2 regions of the Psychrobacillus sp. PGGUH221 genome follow, and region 1 is predicted to be linked to the other one. Evidence: predicted binding sites of a transcription regulator. Region 1 holds the regulator's gene; the other holds the start of a gene.
What was found. Region 1 encodes Rex, which represses fermentation and respiration genes when NADH is low (regulators of the CRP and FNR family bind a similar motif). Its sites were predicted from a motif close to TTGTGAAATATTTCACAA; they were not measured.
Positions count from the first base shown of each region.

Region 2: a site for Rex is predicted at 5,785-5,802, ahead of PGC35_RS02885 (AtpZ/AtpI family protein). Genes of this name have one in related genera too.

Region 1 covers NZ_JAQMHQ010000011.1:107,904-116,020, forward strand. Annotated here, with positions in the region: gene PGC35_RS18500 (hypothetical protein) at 1-129, opposite strand, end outside; gene PGC35_RS18505 (aromatic acid exporter family protein) at 1,091-2,056, opposite strand; gene PGC35_RS18510 (SF0329 family protein) at 2,187-2,756, opposite strand; gene groL (chaperonin GroEL) at 3,263-4,894, opposite strand; gene groES (co-chaperone GroES) at 4,938-5,222, opposite strand; gene PGC35_RS18525 (CPBP family intramembrane glutamic endopeptidase) at 5,409-6,122, shown strand; gene PGC35_RS18530 (redox-sensing transcriptional repressor Rex) at 6,293-6,934, opposite strand; gene PGC35_RS18535 (ABC-F family ATP-binding cassette domain-containing protein) at 7,043-8,117, shown strand, end outside.
Region 2 covers NZ_JAQMHQ010000001.1:630,117-638,233, reverse strand. Annotated here, with positions in the region: gene PGC35_RS02920 (manganese efflux pump) at 1-421, shown strand, start outside; gene PGC35_RS02915 (low molecular weight protein arginine phosphatase) at 522-962, shown strand; gene PGC35_RS02910 (methyl-accepting chemotaxis protein) at 965-2,269, shown strand; gene rpiB (ribose 5-phosphate isomerase B) at 2,487-2,924, shown strand; gene PGC35_RS02900 (TIGR01440 family protein) at 2,953-3,498, shown strand; gene PGC35_RS02895 (serine hydroxymethyltransferase) at 3,519-4,754, shown strand; gene upp (uracil phosphoribosyltransferase) at 5,065-5,694, shown strand; gene PGC35_RS02885 (AtpZ/AtpI family protein) at 5,947-6,165, shown strand; gene PGC35_RS02880 (ATP synthase subunit I) at 6,172-6,540, shown strand; gene atpB (F0F1 ATP synthase subunit A) at 6,573-7,286, shown strand; gene atpE (F0F1 ATP synthase subunit C) at 7,355-7,579, shown strand; gene atpF (F0F1 ATP synthase subunit B) at 7,711-8,117, shown strand, end outside.

The DNA of each region.
Region 1 (8,117 bases):
TGCTGCAGAAGTAGGTGCACCAGCTGCCAAAAAGGCTGCAGCCATCATTGATGTTGACATTACTAGTGGCGCTACTTTTTTCGACAAATTTTTATTTGCTTTCTTAGAATCCATTTGTTTTTTATTCATTACTTGATCTCTCCTAATTCGTATTGTTTTCTACTGATAGGATGGATTTTTCATAAATTCCGTTATTTATCGTTTCACCTCATATCAGCACGAGTAAGATTATTACTCAAATTTTCCGGCAGCACCATCATCTGCCTGTCTAGAATATAACAAAGCTTTGTTACCATTTTGTGTTACTCCGTTTAAGAAAAATGACAGTTCCCTTACGTGTTTATAGAATTTTGCAATAAATGAAATTTTATATAAAGCCCAAACAACTCTATTCTAAAAAAATAATTATGCTTTCATATTAGTTCTCTCTGATATTTCTGTGTTTTCCCACCCCGTATAATTTGAATAAAAATGCCCAATTTTACTTTACAAATAAAACCCGAAAGTAAATATTATTAAAACAATATTATAGTTGTTTGATAAATGTTTATATTCAGACATCTGATAACGTGCCTTTAGTACGGTAGACAAATAACATTGCGTGCGTGTATTCATCTACATTTTTAATGCACATAATTGTTTGAAGACCCAAACATTTATTGTTGAACCTAAAAAAACTGATTGTCTCTTATTCAGAAACAGCCAGTTACACTTTCACAACATTATGATGAAGCCATTGATTCTAAAAGCTCTTGAACGCTGTTAACTTTCGTATAAGGATCAAACTCGCCGTATACTCTGATAACTGATTGCAAATCTGCCCCGCCCAAAACACCTAGCTGAAAATCAATTCCACAATTCAACTTTAGATTAATGTAAAATGAAAGTTTTTATCCTCCTAAATATAAATAATGTCGTTCAGTGGAATTTCTCAAACCCATTGCTCCTCACACACCCCAAATCCAGAAAATATATTAAAAATCAAAAGGATATCGACAGAGTATTATATAATCGATATCCGATTTTTATTTTATGAAATCGTGATGAATCATCTGAATATCCTCTCTCACAAGCTCCTTCCACTATCGACTTATCGACTTCTTTTGGCAAAAAGTTTTTTCTTTATGTTTAAGTAGTTTTTCATTTCAAAAATCAAATAAAATAGATTCGCCCGTATTTCAAATTCTTCTCTAGTCTTTGGCAACTCCATCTTGCTGATCAAGGCATTTAATTCCTCTAACTCATTTAATGAAATGTCCGTTGTATCTCCCGAATGAACGTTCCGACTTAAATTCTCCAAGAACTCTGCAAACATTTCTTTCTGTTTGACGTCTAGGCTGGATGAAGAGAAAATAGCAACGATTTTCATCATATGTTTTAGAAGTTCCAGTTGATCCTCTCGCATTTCCAGATAATAATAATCTATATTTTGTTTTCGCAACAGATGATTTTCTACATCTTGAATGGCAATGCTTTTGGATTGATTAATCAAATCTTCTACCTCAAGTATTTCTTTCCCATCCCAGCTTCGCATATTATCCCTTAAATGGGCAGAGAGTTCAAAGAGAAGAATTTCAAACTTTTGTTCAATCTCCTTCTTAAAGATTTCAATGTCCCGCTTGAAACTTGGCATGAAACTATTGACGAGAAGAGCAATTCCCATACCGATTAAAATAATATAGAGCTCGTTCAGAAACATAGCCCAGTTAGCATCCTTTACCGTATAAACATGTAATACGACAACCATACTTGTGACAAAACCACCCTGGATGTGAGCTCTTACGAGGATTGGAACAAATAATAAAATAAATAAGGAAAAGACAATGGGATAATAACCTAATACTTCAAAGAACAAACCACCAAGAATCAAAGATAAAAGAGAGGCAAAGAATTTATCCTTAATTGTAATTAATGTCTTTTTCTTCGTTTTCTCGATACACATAATAACAATAATTGCTGCAAATGTTGCAAATTCCAAATCCAATAAACTCGCAATCCAAATTGCCAGCCCTGCTCCTACAGCAGTCTTTATCGTCCGATAGCCCATACCAATCATAGAAGCACCATCCTATTATTTTCTATGTAAATCTTTGCAGGTTACCTGGTTTACAAACATTCGTGTTAATTCATATATATATGTACAATCATACACACCATAACCGGTTGGCATCTAGTACTTTTATTTATCATAACGTACTTAGCCGTAGTTCATAAAAATACTGCACAATTGGATGCTTTAACTTCATCTTCTCACTCATGTTTAAAATTCGTTTTTTCCCAACCCGTCTGTCCACCAAAGCTAGAATATTCAATAGGATATCATTGCTCTCTATGCTTTCCTCTATAGAAGTGGATAAAAACTTATTAGCAACAACGATAAAATTTGATTTACTTAATGATGACTGCGCTGACAAAAGCGCCTTTGCATATTCTGATAATTTTCTACTCCTTGCAATTACTTGTAGACGATCCTCCGGAACTATCCCCTTGGTTTCTTTTCTTACCGCTTCAATTTCTTCATTGTTGATAGGAATTTGGATATCTGAATCATTCTTAATTTCCAGCTCCGTCTGATACCATCTGATTAAGGTAGTTTTATCACTCATATTAAGTACATTCTTTTTATCTACCGCAATATAACAAAGTCCTGCTTTATCAGGTAAATAACGGTAGCTGGTTGCAAGGTATTCAACTCTTCCATATAATGCAGGACAGAGAAAGCTCTCCAGATTTTGCTTCAATTTGCTCCAGGCCATGTAATTCTCCTTAATTTTTATTTTATAAATATTTATTGAGACAGTCGTTCTAATATCTATAATACAATAACCAACACATCGATTTAATAGTGAGCTAGAAAAATTCCCAGACTGATGAAACAATAACTATAAGTAATATGGTCATTCGGCTTAAGACAACAACATTATTTAAATATATCGAGCATATCCAGTCAATAATAATCGTCCCTACCACAAAGAATGTCTATCTCCACGTGACAAAAGAAATGAAAAAAGAAGCTTCCCAAAAGTTTGCACAACTAATGAGAAGCCTCTAATATAATCCTATATGTTAGCAAAATGTTAGCATTTCACATTCACCTTACATACAACCCCTTATATATCAAGGGGTTGATGGGAAGAGTAGCTCGGACTAAAAGCGCGACATCGCGTCACAACGTCCGAGTGAACAACATCCTGGATTAAGGAACTTAGGCAAAAACCGCAACATCCTGTTGCAATGCCTAAGCCACCACATCCTGTGGAAGTTACATCATGCCGCCCATTCCACCCATATCAGGCATTCCCATTCCACCAGCTGCCGGTTCAGGGATGTCTGCTACTACTGCTTCTGTAGTTAAGAATAGTGAAGCTACAGATGCAGCGTTTTGAAGTGCTGAACGAGTTACTTTTGTTGGATCTACGATACCAGCATCCATCATGTTTACCCATTCGCCTGTTGCTGCGTTGAAACCAGTACCGATTTCTTCGCGTTTTAAACGATCCACAACGATTGATCCTTCCAGACCAGCGTTGTTAGCGATTTGACGAACTGGTTCTTCTAATGCACGTAGTACGATTCTTAGTCCAGTTGCTACGTCGCCTTCTTTTGTTTCTGCTAATTCAGCTACTTTGTTGTATACGTTCACTAGTGCAGTACCACCACCAGATACGATACCTTCTTCTACAGCTGCACGAGTTGCGTTTAGAGCATCTTCAATACGAAGTTTGCGTTCTTTTAGTTCCGTTTCTGTTGCTGCTCCAACTTTAACAACCGCTACACCACCAGCAAGTTTAGCAAGGCGTTCTTGTAGTTTTTCTTTGTCAAACTCAGAAGTTGTTTCTTCTAATTGTGAACGGATTTGAGCTACACGACTAGCGATGCGCTCTGATTCCCCGTTACCTTCAACGATCGTTGTGTTGTCTTTTGTTACGACAACTTTAGAAGCGCGTCCAAGTTGTGAAATGTTAGCTGATTTTAAGTCTAATCCTAAGTCTTCTGTAATAACTTCAGCACCAGTTAGGATAGCGATATCTTCTAGCATTGCTTTACGACGGTCACCAAACCCTGGAGCTTTTACAGCTACAGCATTGAATGTTCCACGAAGTTTGTTAACAACTAGAGTAGCCAAAGCTTCTCCCTCAATATCTTCAGAGATTAATAATAGAGGTTTACCTTGTTGTACTACTTGCTCAAGTACTGGAAGAATTTCTTGAATGCTAGAGATTTTTTTATCTGTAATTAAGATATATGGATTATCAAGCACTGCTTCCATTTTATCTGTATTTGTTGCCATATACGCAGAAGTGTATCCGCGATCGAATTGCATACCTTCTACCACGTCAAGCTCAGTAGTGAATCCTTTAGATTCTTCGATTGTAATAACACCATCGTTACCAACGCGTTCCATAGCTTCAGCGATTAATTCGCCTACTTCATTATCACCAGAAGAAATAGCAGCAACTTGAGCGATAGACTCTTTGCCTTCGATTTCTTTTGAGATTGCTTTTAATTCAGTAATTGCTGCTGCAACTGCTAGGTCGATACCTTTACGGATACCTACAGGATTAGCTCCAGCTGTTACGTTTTTCAATCCTTCACGAATCATAGATTGTGCTAAAACAGTAGCAGTTGTAGTACCATCACCAGCAATATCATTTGTTTTAGATGCAACTTCAGCAACTAATTTAGCACCCATGTTTTCAAATGCATCTTCTAGTTCGATATCTTTAGCAATTGTTACACCATCGTTTGTAATAAGTGGTGAACCGAATTTTTTCTCAAGAACTACGTTACGTCCTTTTGGTCCAAGTGTTACTTTTACAGCATCTGCAAGTTTATCTACTCCACGTAGCATTGCACTACGAGCGTCTTCACTGAACTTAATTTCTTTTGCCATGTTTTTATAACCTCCTAATTATTGAATGATAATCTCGTTTTTATTAGCCAATTACAGCTAGTACATCGCTTTCGCGTAATATTAAATATTCGTTGTTTTCATATTTCACTTCTGTTCCTGCATATTTAGAGAAGATGATACGGTCCCCATCTTTCACGTCTAACTCAACGCGAGTTCCGTTTTCAAGTACTCGTCCAGTACCTACAGCAACAACTTTTCCTTCTTGTGGCTTCTCTTTAGCAGAGTCTGGAAGTACGATGCCAGATGCTGTTTTTTCTTCAGCTTCGATTAATTCGATTACGATACGATCACCTAATGGTCTTAACAAGTGAAACTACCTCCCTAAAATAGTAGAATTTAATATTATTAGCACTCTGTCTCTTTGAGTGCTAACACACTTATAATAATAATTAATCACAGAACATTTTGCAAGTGAGAAGGTTAACTTTTTCCTTTATTGTTTTTTTCCTTTACAATAAAAAGAGAATTGTTATCTAGAAAGGAACTAAATTGTATGAAACAACAAAAAACAGGCTTGTATATATTAATTGTTTACTGCGTGATGCAGCTTTCTGGAGCAATCTTTGCACCACTTCTACTTATACTATTTAAGTCTATGGACGTAAAAAATCCTCCATTGGTTGCTTCTGGATGGTGGGTGTTCCTAAGTATGGGGATTGCTACACTGGTTACACTCCTTTTAATTAGAAAAGATAATAACTTTTTACGACCTTTAAAAGGAAAACAGTCACCTATTGGGCAAACTATCGGCTGGGGAGTCGTCGGTTTCTTTCTTGTATTCCTAGGCCAAGGTGTTGCAGCTACTATTGAACTTAAATTAGGAGTTGAACCGGGATCCGAAAATACAGCACAATTTATAGAAATTGCTCACGCTGTTCCTTGGGCAATCTTTTCAATTGTTATTTTCGCTCCTATATTAGAGGAACTAATTTTCCGCCGTATAATTTTCGGCTCTTTATTTCCAAAAACAAATTTCTTCGTAGCCGCATCTGTCAGTGCTATTGTCTTTGCAATCATTCACTTCGACTTTACGCACATCCTACTATATGCTGTTTCTGGGTTTATATTCGCTTTTATTTACCATAAGACAAAGCGGATAGTGGCATCAATCATCTCCCATATGCTATTAAATGGTTTCGTCGTTCTCTTTCAGTTTTACGGAGAAGCTATACAAAAGTTTTTAGAAACTTACTCTCAAATGCCATAAAGAAAAGCGCAAGCGCCTCTGTCAGCCCTGACAAGCAAATGTTCTTCCCACTAAGAAGTCGTTTTTTGACTTCGTTGGGGGAAGGTTATTTGACCTCGAGGGGCTAGGCGCTGGAGCTGGACATAAAGAAAAGCCTTCGACCCATCAGTATTGGGTAGAAGGCTTTCAATTTATTCGTTATGTTCATTTCTTATTAAATAAATTAGGGTTTGTACTTCAACCGATAAATCGATTGTATGGACCCGAATCGTATCAGGTACCGTCAATCGGACAGGGGTAAAGTTAAGAATCCCTTTAATATTCGTTTTTGCTAATCGATCAGCTACTTCTTGTGCCGTGCGACTTGGAACAGTACAAATAACCAACTCGATACCATGCTCCTCGAGCTTCTCTTCCATGACGCTCGGATGAAAGACAGGAATATCACTTACCAACATTCCCTCTATCGGTGCTTTTGTATCAAAAGCAACTACAATTTTGGTATTATGGTTTTTTTGAAAGTTATATTTTAAAAAAGCTGTTCCTAAACTACCAACTCCAATAAGTGCCACATTTGCAGCTTCATCTTGATCGAGTGTTTTTCTAAAAAACTGGAGTAAGTTAGCAACATCGTATCCATAACCTTTTTTGCCAAGTGCTCCAAAGTGCGAGAAATCTCTTCGAATAGTAGCGGAATCTATTTTCATCGCATCACTTAACTCTTGTGATGATACTCTTTTATGTCCTGCATTATGAAAACTTTGTAAAAATCTATAATATAATGGAAGCCTCTTTGTTGTTGCTTGAGGAATTCTCGGTAGTTCAGGTTTCATCAAAAACCCTCCAATTTCGTTCTTAACATTACCTCATTATAATGCTACAGCGTTGCAACGACAAGTCCTATCTATTACACTTAAGATAGAATTGAGGTGCGAATCATCGTGATTGTTTTACAAGTCAATCAAGTAACAAAATCCTTTAACGGAGAAGATATATTAACTAATGTAAAGTTAGAGGTTCAAGACCGAGATCGGGTAGCCCTTGTAGGTCGAAACGGTGCAGGAAAATCTACTTTACTTAAAATAATAGCTGGAGAAATGTCGTATGATTCCGGCGATATCATTATGCCTAAGAACATTCGATTAGGATACTTAGAGCAACATGCCGGACTAGAATCAAAACTTTCTATATGGGAAGAAATGAAGTCCATCTTTAATCATCTCATCGAATCAGAAAAAGAGCTTCGTTCCTTAGAAACGCAAATGGCAGACCCATCTGTATACGAGGACTCCGATGACTATGCACGAGTTACAGCTGCGTATGATGAGCTACAGCTATCTTTTAAAGAAGCAGGCGGTTATCGATACGAATCAGATATCCGTTCTATTTTACACGGAATGCAGTTTTTCCCTGAGGATTATGATAAGCCTGTGCAAGCATTATCTGGTGGACAAAAGACTAGGTTGGCACTGGCTAAAATGCTACTTAGCAAACCCGATTTACTCATATTGGATGAGCCGACCAACCACTTGGACATTGAAACACTGAACTTTTTGGAAAACTATTTAAAAAACTATAGTGGCGCAATTCTTATCGTGTCCCATGACCGCTATTTCTTAGATCAAGTCGTAAACTTTGTTTATGAAGTATCTCGCCATAATGTTACTAGATATGTTGGCAACTATAGTAGTTACCTTGATCAAAAAGCAAAAAATTACGAACGTGATAAAAAAATGTACGAAAAACAGCAGGAGGAAAAAGCTAAACTCGAAGACTTTGTCAATCGAAATTTAGCTCGTGCTTCCACAACCAAAATGGCTCAATCGAGACGCAAAGTGATTGAGAAGACAGACTGGATGGATTCTCCAGATGGTGATGAAAAATCAGCTTCTTTCGGCTTTTCGATTGATCGGCCAAGTGGAAATGATGTACTTAGACTCGAAGAAGTTTCTGTTGGCTATCCTGGCAAATCGGTTTCTAAAAATATTTCTTTTTCCGTATATAAGCAGGACAGAA
Region 2 (8,117 bases), on a different contig from region 1:
ATTTACTCTTGCTGCATGGGTTGCAGCATTACATATGCTTTTTCCTTTGATAGGTTATTACGCAGGGATTATCGTGCAGAATTATCTTCAGCATGCAAGTCCCTATTTATCTGGAGTTCTTCTTTCATTACTGGGATTACAAATGATTCTTACACAATCTCCAAAGCAGGCTCCTCTTTTATCTCCGTTTCTATTGGCCGTCGTAGCAAGCGTTGATACCTTTTCAGTAAGTATTTCATTTGGTATGCTAAAAGTAGAGAAGTTTATATTCATACTCAGCTCGGGAATTTTTTCATTTTTAGCAGTGTTTATTGCGCAAAATATAATTTATAAGTATGCAATTATGAACCGTGCTTTCATCATGAGATTTGCGGGATTGATTTTATTAATAATGGGAATTTTAACGTTACAAAATAATTAACCGAATTATGTAGATTCACAAAATATAGTCAAAAATAATCATAAAATTTAAAACAATTATAGGACTTTTTATTATATACTAGAGATGGGGAATTAGTACGATGAATATATTATTTGTTTGCACAGGAAATACGTGTCGTAGTCCAATTGCAGAGGCATTGTTGAAAGAGCGTCATTTAAATGGTGTGGAGGTTCGTTCAGCAGGTATTTATGCGATGGTTGGAGGTAATATGTCTTCAAATGGGCAAAAAGTATTGGAGAATGAATCTATCCAGTTTAAACATAAATCATCCGCATTAAATGAACAAATAGTTGACTGGGCAGATATCATATTAACAATGACGGCATCCCATAAACAAGCTATCATCTTTGCATTTCCGCATGCGATATCAAAAGTCTACATGTACACAGAGTACGTAACACCCCAAGCTGTACGTGATGTATCTGATCCATATGGTGGAGACTTGCGTACATATGAAGCTACGTATAGAGAATTGAATGTACTAACGGATGAACTAGTGAAAAAACTTCAGGGGGATTAAGGATGAAAGAAAAAAAGAAGAAGTATGCGTTCGGAATACAAAAGAAGATTGTGTTGTTTGTCACTGTTTTAGCTTTAATTACATATACAACAAGTGCTATTTTTATTAATTTTATACAACCGCTTATCTTTGATACTACTACTAAATCTGTACCTTTTGAGATTGCTATGTACGCGTTAGGTATTTTATGGTCTGGTATATTGGCTTACTTTTTTAGTGGATTACTTATTAAGCCTTTATTTAATCTAGAAAAAGTTGCAAATCTTGCTTCAGAAGGAAAAATTGGAGTGGATGTGGAAGTTCCGAAATCCAAAGATGAGATTCAATCCGTTGCAGTGGCATTTCAGGCGATGCTTGTGAATTTAAGAGAAATGGTCCAAGGTATTGAAAAGAACTTTGAGAAGACAAATAATACTGTTCAACAACTATCAGCGCAATCATCTGTGGCATCGGAACAAGCGGAAGCAATCGCAAGTACAATTGCGCAAATTTCACAAGGTGCAGAACAATCAGCGATAGCAGTACAAGAAACAGCAGAATCTGTAGAAGACGTAAGAACGCTTGCTTCAGAAGTAAATAAACGTGCTGAAAAGTCTTCTGTACAATCGCAGGAAATGATTCATGGACTAGCCCAAACTACGCAAGCTATACAATCGCTTGTTAATGGGATCCAGAAGATTGCTTCTGGCAGTGAGGCAGCATTAGGAAATGTGCATCAATTAGAAGAAAACGCAGGAAAAGTAGAAAGTATTATTCAGTTAGTTGGAGATATCGCTGCTCAAACGAACTTGCTTGCATTAAATGCGTCTATTGAAGCTGCACGTGCGGGAGAGCATGGAAAAGGGTTTGCAGTTGTAGCTGAAGAAGTTCGCAAACTAGCGGATGAAAGTGCTAAGGCGGTACAAGGGATATCTGAGCTTATCCTTGCTATCCAAACGGATGTGCAAACTGTCGTTCAACAAATGACAAATCAAGTAAGCTTTGCTGTAGGTGAAGCGAAGCGTGTTTCTGAGACAAACGAGGCAGTAGAAGGTATGTCCAATAAAATACATGAGATGGCTGAATCAGTAGTAGAAATATCTTCATTGGTTGAAAAGCAGTTAACAAATATTGAAAGTACAGCCCAACAATCACAAGAGGTTGCAGCAATTGCAGAAGAAACATCCGCAGGAGCAGAAGAGGTACGAAGTGCTACTGATGAACAAGCACGTTCTATTGAAGAAATCGATCACTTATCAGTTGATTTAAAGAAACAATCTGAAGAATTATATAATGTAATAAGCCTTTTTGATCGTAATACAAAATAATGTATACATTTTGTTCGTATAATAAAAAAACCGAATAATAATGATATAATAATAGTTATTGTTCGTTTTTTAGTGAAGAATATATTAAAATAACAAGTATTTTAAAAGAAATGACAGAAATTCGTCAAAAAATACAATTCACTTCGTGTGAATTGTATTTTTTTGTGCAGAATAATGGTATGATGAGTAGGAATATGAACAGAAAAGAGGGAACGATTTGAAAATAGCGATTTCTTCCGATCACGGTGGTAATAATCTCCGTAAAGAAATTATTCAACAATTAGAAGAGCTTGGACTTTCCTATGAGGATTTCGGTCCAGCAAACGATGATTCAGTCGATTATCCTGATTATGCAATGCCGGTAGCAGAAGGTGTGGCAAATGGGAAGTTTGATCGTGGTATATTAATTTGTGGTACAGGTATTGGTATGTCGATTGCGGCGAATAAAGTAAAAGGTATTCGATGTGCATTAGTGCATGATGTATTTTCTGCAAAAGCAACAAGATGTCATAACGACTCTAATGTTCTTGCAATGGGTGAACGTGTAATAGGTCCAGGACTTGCTAGAGAAATCGTAGCTACTTGGCTTGCACAAGACTTTGAAGGTGGACGTCACGAGCGCCGTGTAGAAAAAATTTCGGCATTAGAGAACTAATTTATAAATAGAAGAAGGCGATTATTAGATGGAAGCGAAAAGTTTGTGGAAACAACAAATAGAACAGCTTCTACTCGAGGTTGAGCAGCAAGCGTTCTTAAAAGAGAATGATCTATTTGTTATTGGCTGTTCAACTTCGGAAATTATCGGCGAGAAAATTGGTACTGCTGGTGGCTTAGAGGTAGCCGAGGTTTTATATGAACCTTTGCGTGCTTTTGCTGATCGAAATAAGGTTCATTTAGCATTTCAAGGTTGTGAACATATAAATCGAGCAATAACAATGGAAAGAGAAACCCAGCTTCTCTATCGATTACCAGAAGTTTCGGTTATTCCAGTTGTTCGTGCAGGTGGCTCTATGTCTGCCTATGCGTACACTCAATTTCAAGACCCTGTAGTTGTCGAGCATGTACAAGCACATGCCGGCATTGACATAGGACAAACGCTTATTGGTATGCAATTGAAACCTGTTGCTGTTCCGATTCGCGTGTCCACAAAGCATATTGGGGAAGCGATCGTTACGATTGCGAGAACACGTCCAAAGCTAATTGGCGGAGAACGTGCATTTTACGGATGATATTGGAGGAGGAACTAAGAGTGGAAAAGATTTTAGCACAAGATCCAGCGGTACATGAAGCTATGCTGGCAGAGAAAAAACGTCAACAAGCAAATATTGAGTTAATTGCATCAGAAAACTTTGTTTCAGAAGCAGTTATGGAAGCGCAAGGCTCTGTACTGACAAATAAATATGCAGAAGGCTATCCAGGTAAACGCTACTATGGTGGCTGTGAGCATGTTGATGTAGTGGAAAATATCGCTCGTGATCGATTAAAAGAAATTTTTGGAGCTGAGCATGCAAATGTTCAACCACATTCAGGTTCTCAAGCGAATATGGCAGTATATATGACTGCGTTACAACCAGGTGACACAATTTTAGGTATGAATCTTTCCCATGGTGGTCACTTAACGCACGGTTCTCCAGTTAACTTTAGTGGAATTCAATATAACTTCATCGATTATGGTGTGGATAAAGAAACAGAAACGATCGACTATGAAAATGTTCGTGCGATTGCATTAGAACATAAGCCTAAAATGATCGTAGCTGGAGCAAGTGCGTATTCACGTACTATCGACTTTGCTAAATTCCGTGAAATTGCTGATGAAGTAGGAGCATACTTGTTTGTAGATATGGCACATATTGCAGGTTTAGTAGCAGCTGGACTTCATCCGAATCCAGTTCCATATGCACATTTCGTTACATCGACGACACATAAAACATTACGTGGACCACGTGGTGGATTAATCTTAACAACTGAAGAGTTTGCTAAGAAAATTGATAAAACAATTTTCCCTGGAATTCAAGGTGGACCATTAATGCATGTAATTGCTGCAAAAGCTGTAGCATTTGGGGAAGCTCAAAAACCTGAATTTAAAGAGTATCAAGCACAAGTGATTGCTAATGCTAAAACTCTTGCAGATAGCTTAACTGCAGAAGGTATACGTATTGTTTCTGGTGGAACTGATAATCACGTGATGCTATTAGACGTTTCTGTTTTAGATTTAACAGGTAAGGTAGCGGAGCATGTATTAGATGAGGTTGGAATTACTGTAAATAAAAATACGATTCCTTTTGATACATCTAGTCCTTTCATTACTTCAGGAGTTCGTATTGGTACTCCAGCAGTTACATCACGTGGATTTAAAGAAGAAGAAATGAAAGAAATCGCTTCAATCATTGCAAAACTTCTGAAAAACCATGAAGACGAAGCTGTACTTAAAGAATCTAAAGAACGTGTTTCTACATTAACAGCAAGATTCCCATTATACAATTAATAGTTTAGTAATATGAAGGCTACTTTTCTTTGGAAAAGTAGCTTTTTCGCTTGTATACTGTCTAACCTTTCATTTCAACTTGAAAAATGGATGTTCCTATATTTTATTTTTGAATGAATTTTAAAAAAGACTATTGGGCAATATGTGAGGAGTGGGAAAAAGAACAAAGGCAATCAATGACAATATATTTACAATCCTATGTCAGCTTAAAATAGACGCAATATTAAGAACGTAGGATTACTAGTATGTAACCATATTCTTTTGTTATAATTAGTAGAATTGCAAATAAAACGTGAAGGAGATACGCCATATGCCAAAAGTATTTGTATTTGATCATCCACTCATTCAACACAAACTTACATATATCCGTGATGTAAACACTGGAACTAAAGAGTTTCGTGAACTTGTAGACGAGGTTGCGACACTCATGGCGTTTGAGATTACACGTGATTTACCATTAGAGGAGACAGAAGTGGAGACTCCTGTACAAAAAACAAAATCAAAAGTACTTGCTGGAAAGAAAATAGGGATCGTTCCTATTTTACGTGCAGGTATCGGAATGATTGATGGAATCTTAAAACTCATCCCAGCTGCGAAGGTTGGACATGTTGGTCTTTATCGAGATCCAGAAACATTGCAACCAGTTGAGTATTATGTAAAGCTTCCCGCAGATGTAGCAGAACGTGATTTCATCCTTGTAGATCCGATGCTTGCAACTGGAGGTTCTGCAATTGAAGCAGTTAACTCTTTGAAAAAGCGTGGTGCAACGAGCATTAAATTTATGTGTCTGATTGCTGCTCCAGAGGGTGTAGAAGCATTGAAAAAAGCTCATCCAGATGTAGATATTTATATTGCAGCTTTAGATGAAAAGCTAAATGACCATGGCTATATTGTTCCAGGGTTAGGAGATGCAGGAGACAGACTATTCGGTACGAAGTAATTGGGTAAATAGAATCATTTATGACTTTTTAAGAAAAAGCAGTAAATTGACTCTATTAAATTTGTCGATAAGATGTCAATTGTGAAGTATATGTGAAGAATTTCACTACTTCTAATTGACATCAAATTGCCCCTATTGTATGCTTACAAAGGATATCAATGATAGGGGTTTCATGCTCGAAACACTTGTCGTATCAACTTTCTACTAGTTTCACAGTTTTTACTTAAATAGGAAAAACGTGAGGACTCTTTTATGCGTCGAAATAGACGTCCGTTACAAGGGATAGCGATGTATTCTGCGATTCTCTCACAGCTTGTAGGTTCTATCTTAATAGGTATATTCACAGGAATGTGGATAGACGATACATTTAGAACCACTCCAGTATTTTTAGTAATATGTTTACTCGCTGGCCTTACGGTTGGTGTGTTCGCTATTATTACTACCATTCGAAAATATGATTCAGGAGACTGAAGACCCATGCAGGAAATGCAACGTATTTATACGAAGCAGAAAAAGTACATATTTTTTTTGCTCGGAGCATGTGCGCTAGGTTGGGGATTTACCCCATATTCGACAATATTTGCGGGCTTAGCACTAGGTTCTTTATTTGGTCTGTATAATTTCTGGATTCTAGTACGTAGAATGGAGAAATTTGATCGAGTGTTGACAAATGGAAAAGGACGAGCAGGTCTCGGCACAACTTTTCGCTTCGCATCAGGTGTTGCGGCTGTTGCAATTGCCCTTGCCCTTCCAGAGTACATACATCTGATCAGCACAGTTATCGGATTAATGATTCCCTATGTTCTACTAATAGTAGAAAGAATTGTGTTTCATGCAAGACATTAACTATGAGATTGTGAAAGAGAGGTGAATGAATCGTGGAACATGCAAATCCAACGTTCAAGTTTTTAGGACTGTATGGAAACTGGTCAAACATTTTAATGCTTGCGGTAACTACACTTATCGTTTTCTTAATTGCTTATATTGCGACAAGAAACTTGAAAATGAAACCGACTGGTATGCAGAACTTCATGGAATGGATTATGGATTTTGTGAAGGGAATTATTAAAAGTAATTTCGACTGGAAAACAGGTGGGCGTTTCCATGTACTTGGGATCACGCTAATTATGTTTATTGCAGTAGCAAACGTATTAGGTCTTCCATTTGCCATCACGTATGATGGGGTACTTTGGTGGAAATCTCCAACAGCAGACCCAACCATTACCATGACATTATCCGTTATGATCATCGTTTTAACGCACTACTACGGAATTCAAATGAAAGGTTTTAAACAATATAATGTAGATACTTATTTAAAACCACTTCCATTTTTATTTCCATTAAAAATTATTGAGGAATTCGCAAATACGTTGACACTTGGTCTTCGTCTTTACGGTAACATCTATGCGGGGGAAGTTCTTTTAGGACTGATCGCAGGATTAGCAACTTCTAGTATTTTCGGCTTTGTTGGAGCAATTATTCCAGCAATGGCATGGCAAGGTTTCTCCCTATTTATAGGTGGGATCCAAGCATTCATTTTCGTTATGTTAACAATGGTTTATATGTCACATAAAGTGTCGTCAGACCATTAATATAACTGTTTAGGTAACTAGGCAGAAATAAATAAAAAAAAACAACATTCCAAGGAGGAAATTACACAATGGTAGGTTCAGTTGGTCTTTTAGCAGCAGCTATAGCAATCGGTTTAGGTGCACTTGGTGCAGGTATCGGTAACGGTTTAATCGTTTCAAAAACAGTAGAAGGTATTGCTCGTCAACCAGAAGCACGTGGAGCTTTACAAACAGTTATGTTCATCGGGGTAGCATTAGTTGAGGCGATTCCAATTATCGCAGCAGTTATCGCTTTCATCGTATTAAACAAATAATAACCACTTACAAAATCTATAATGGCGGGTTTTTTATCCGCCATTCTCTTTATGAATTAGAAAACAATAAATACATTTATACATTATAGAAGCAAGATCTCTTATTAGCGTTTGAAAGGAGTGAAACAATCGTGTCTTTTGATTACCTTGTACTTGGTGCTGAAGCCCATAGTGGTTTTAACACCTGGGATATCTTTGCTACATTATTCTTCTTTATTTTACTTCTTGTACTTTTAAAGAAAGTAGCTTGGGGTCCATTAATGGGGATTATGACTCAACGTGAAGAATTAATCGCAAGTGAAATTGAAGCAGCTGAATCTAGCCGCCAAGAATCAGAGCGATTACTGGAAGAACAACGTGACTTACTTAAAGAAGCACGCACGGAAGCACTAGCGATTGTAGAAAATGCGAAAAAGCAAGGCGAAGCATCTCGTGAAGAAATTATCACAACTGCTCGTTCTGAAGCAGCGCGTTTAAAAGAATCTGCTATCCGTGAAATTGATACAGAAAAAGAAAGAGCGATTGCGGCAGTACGACA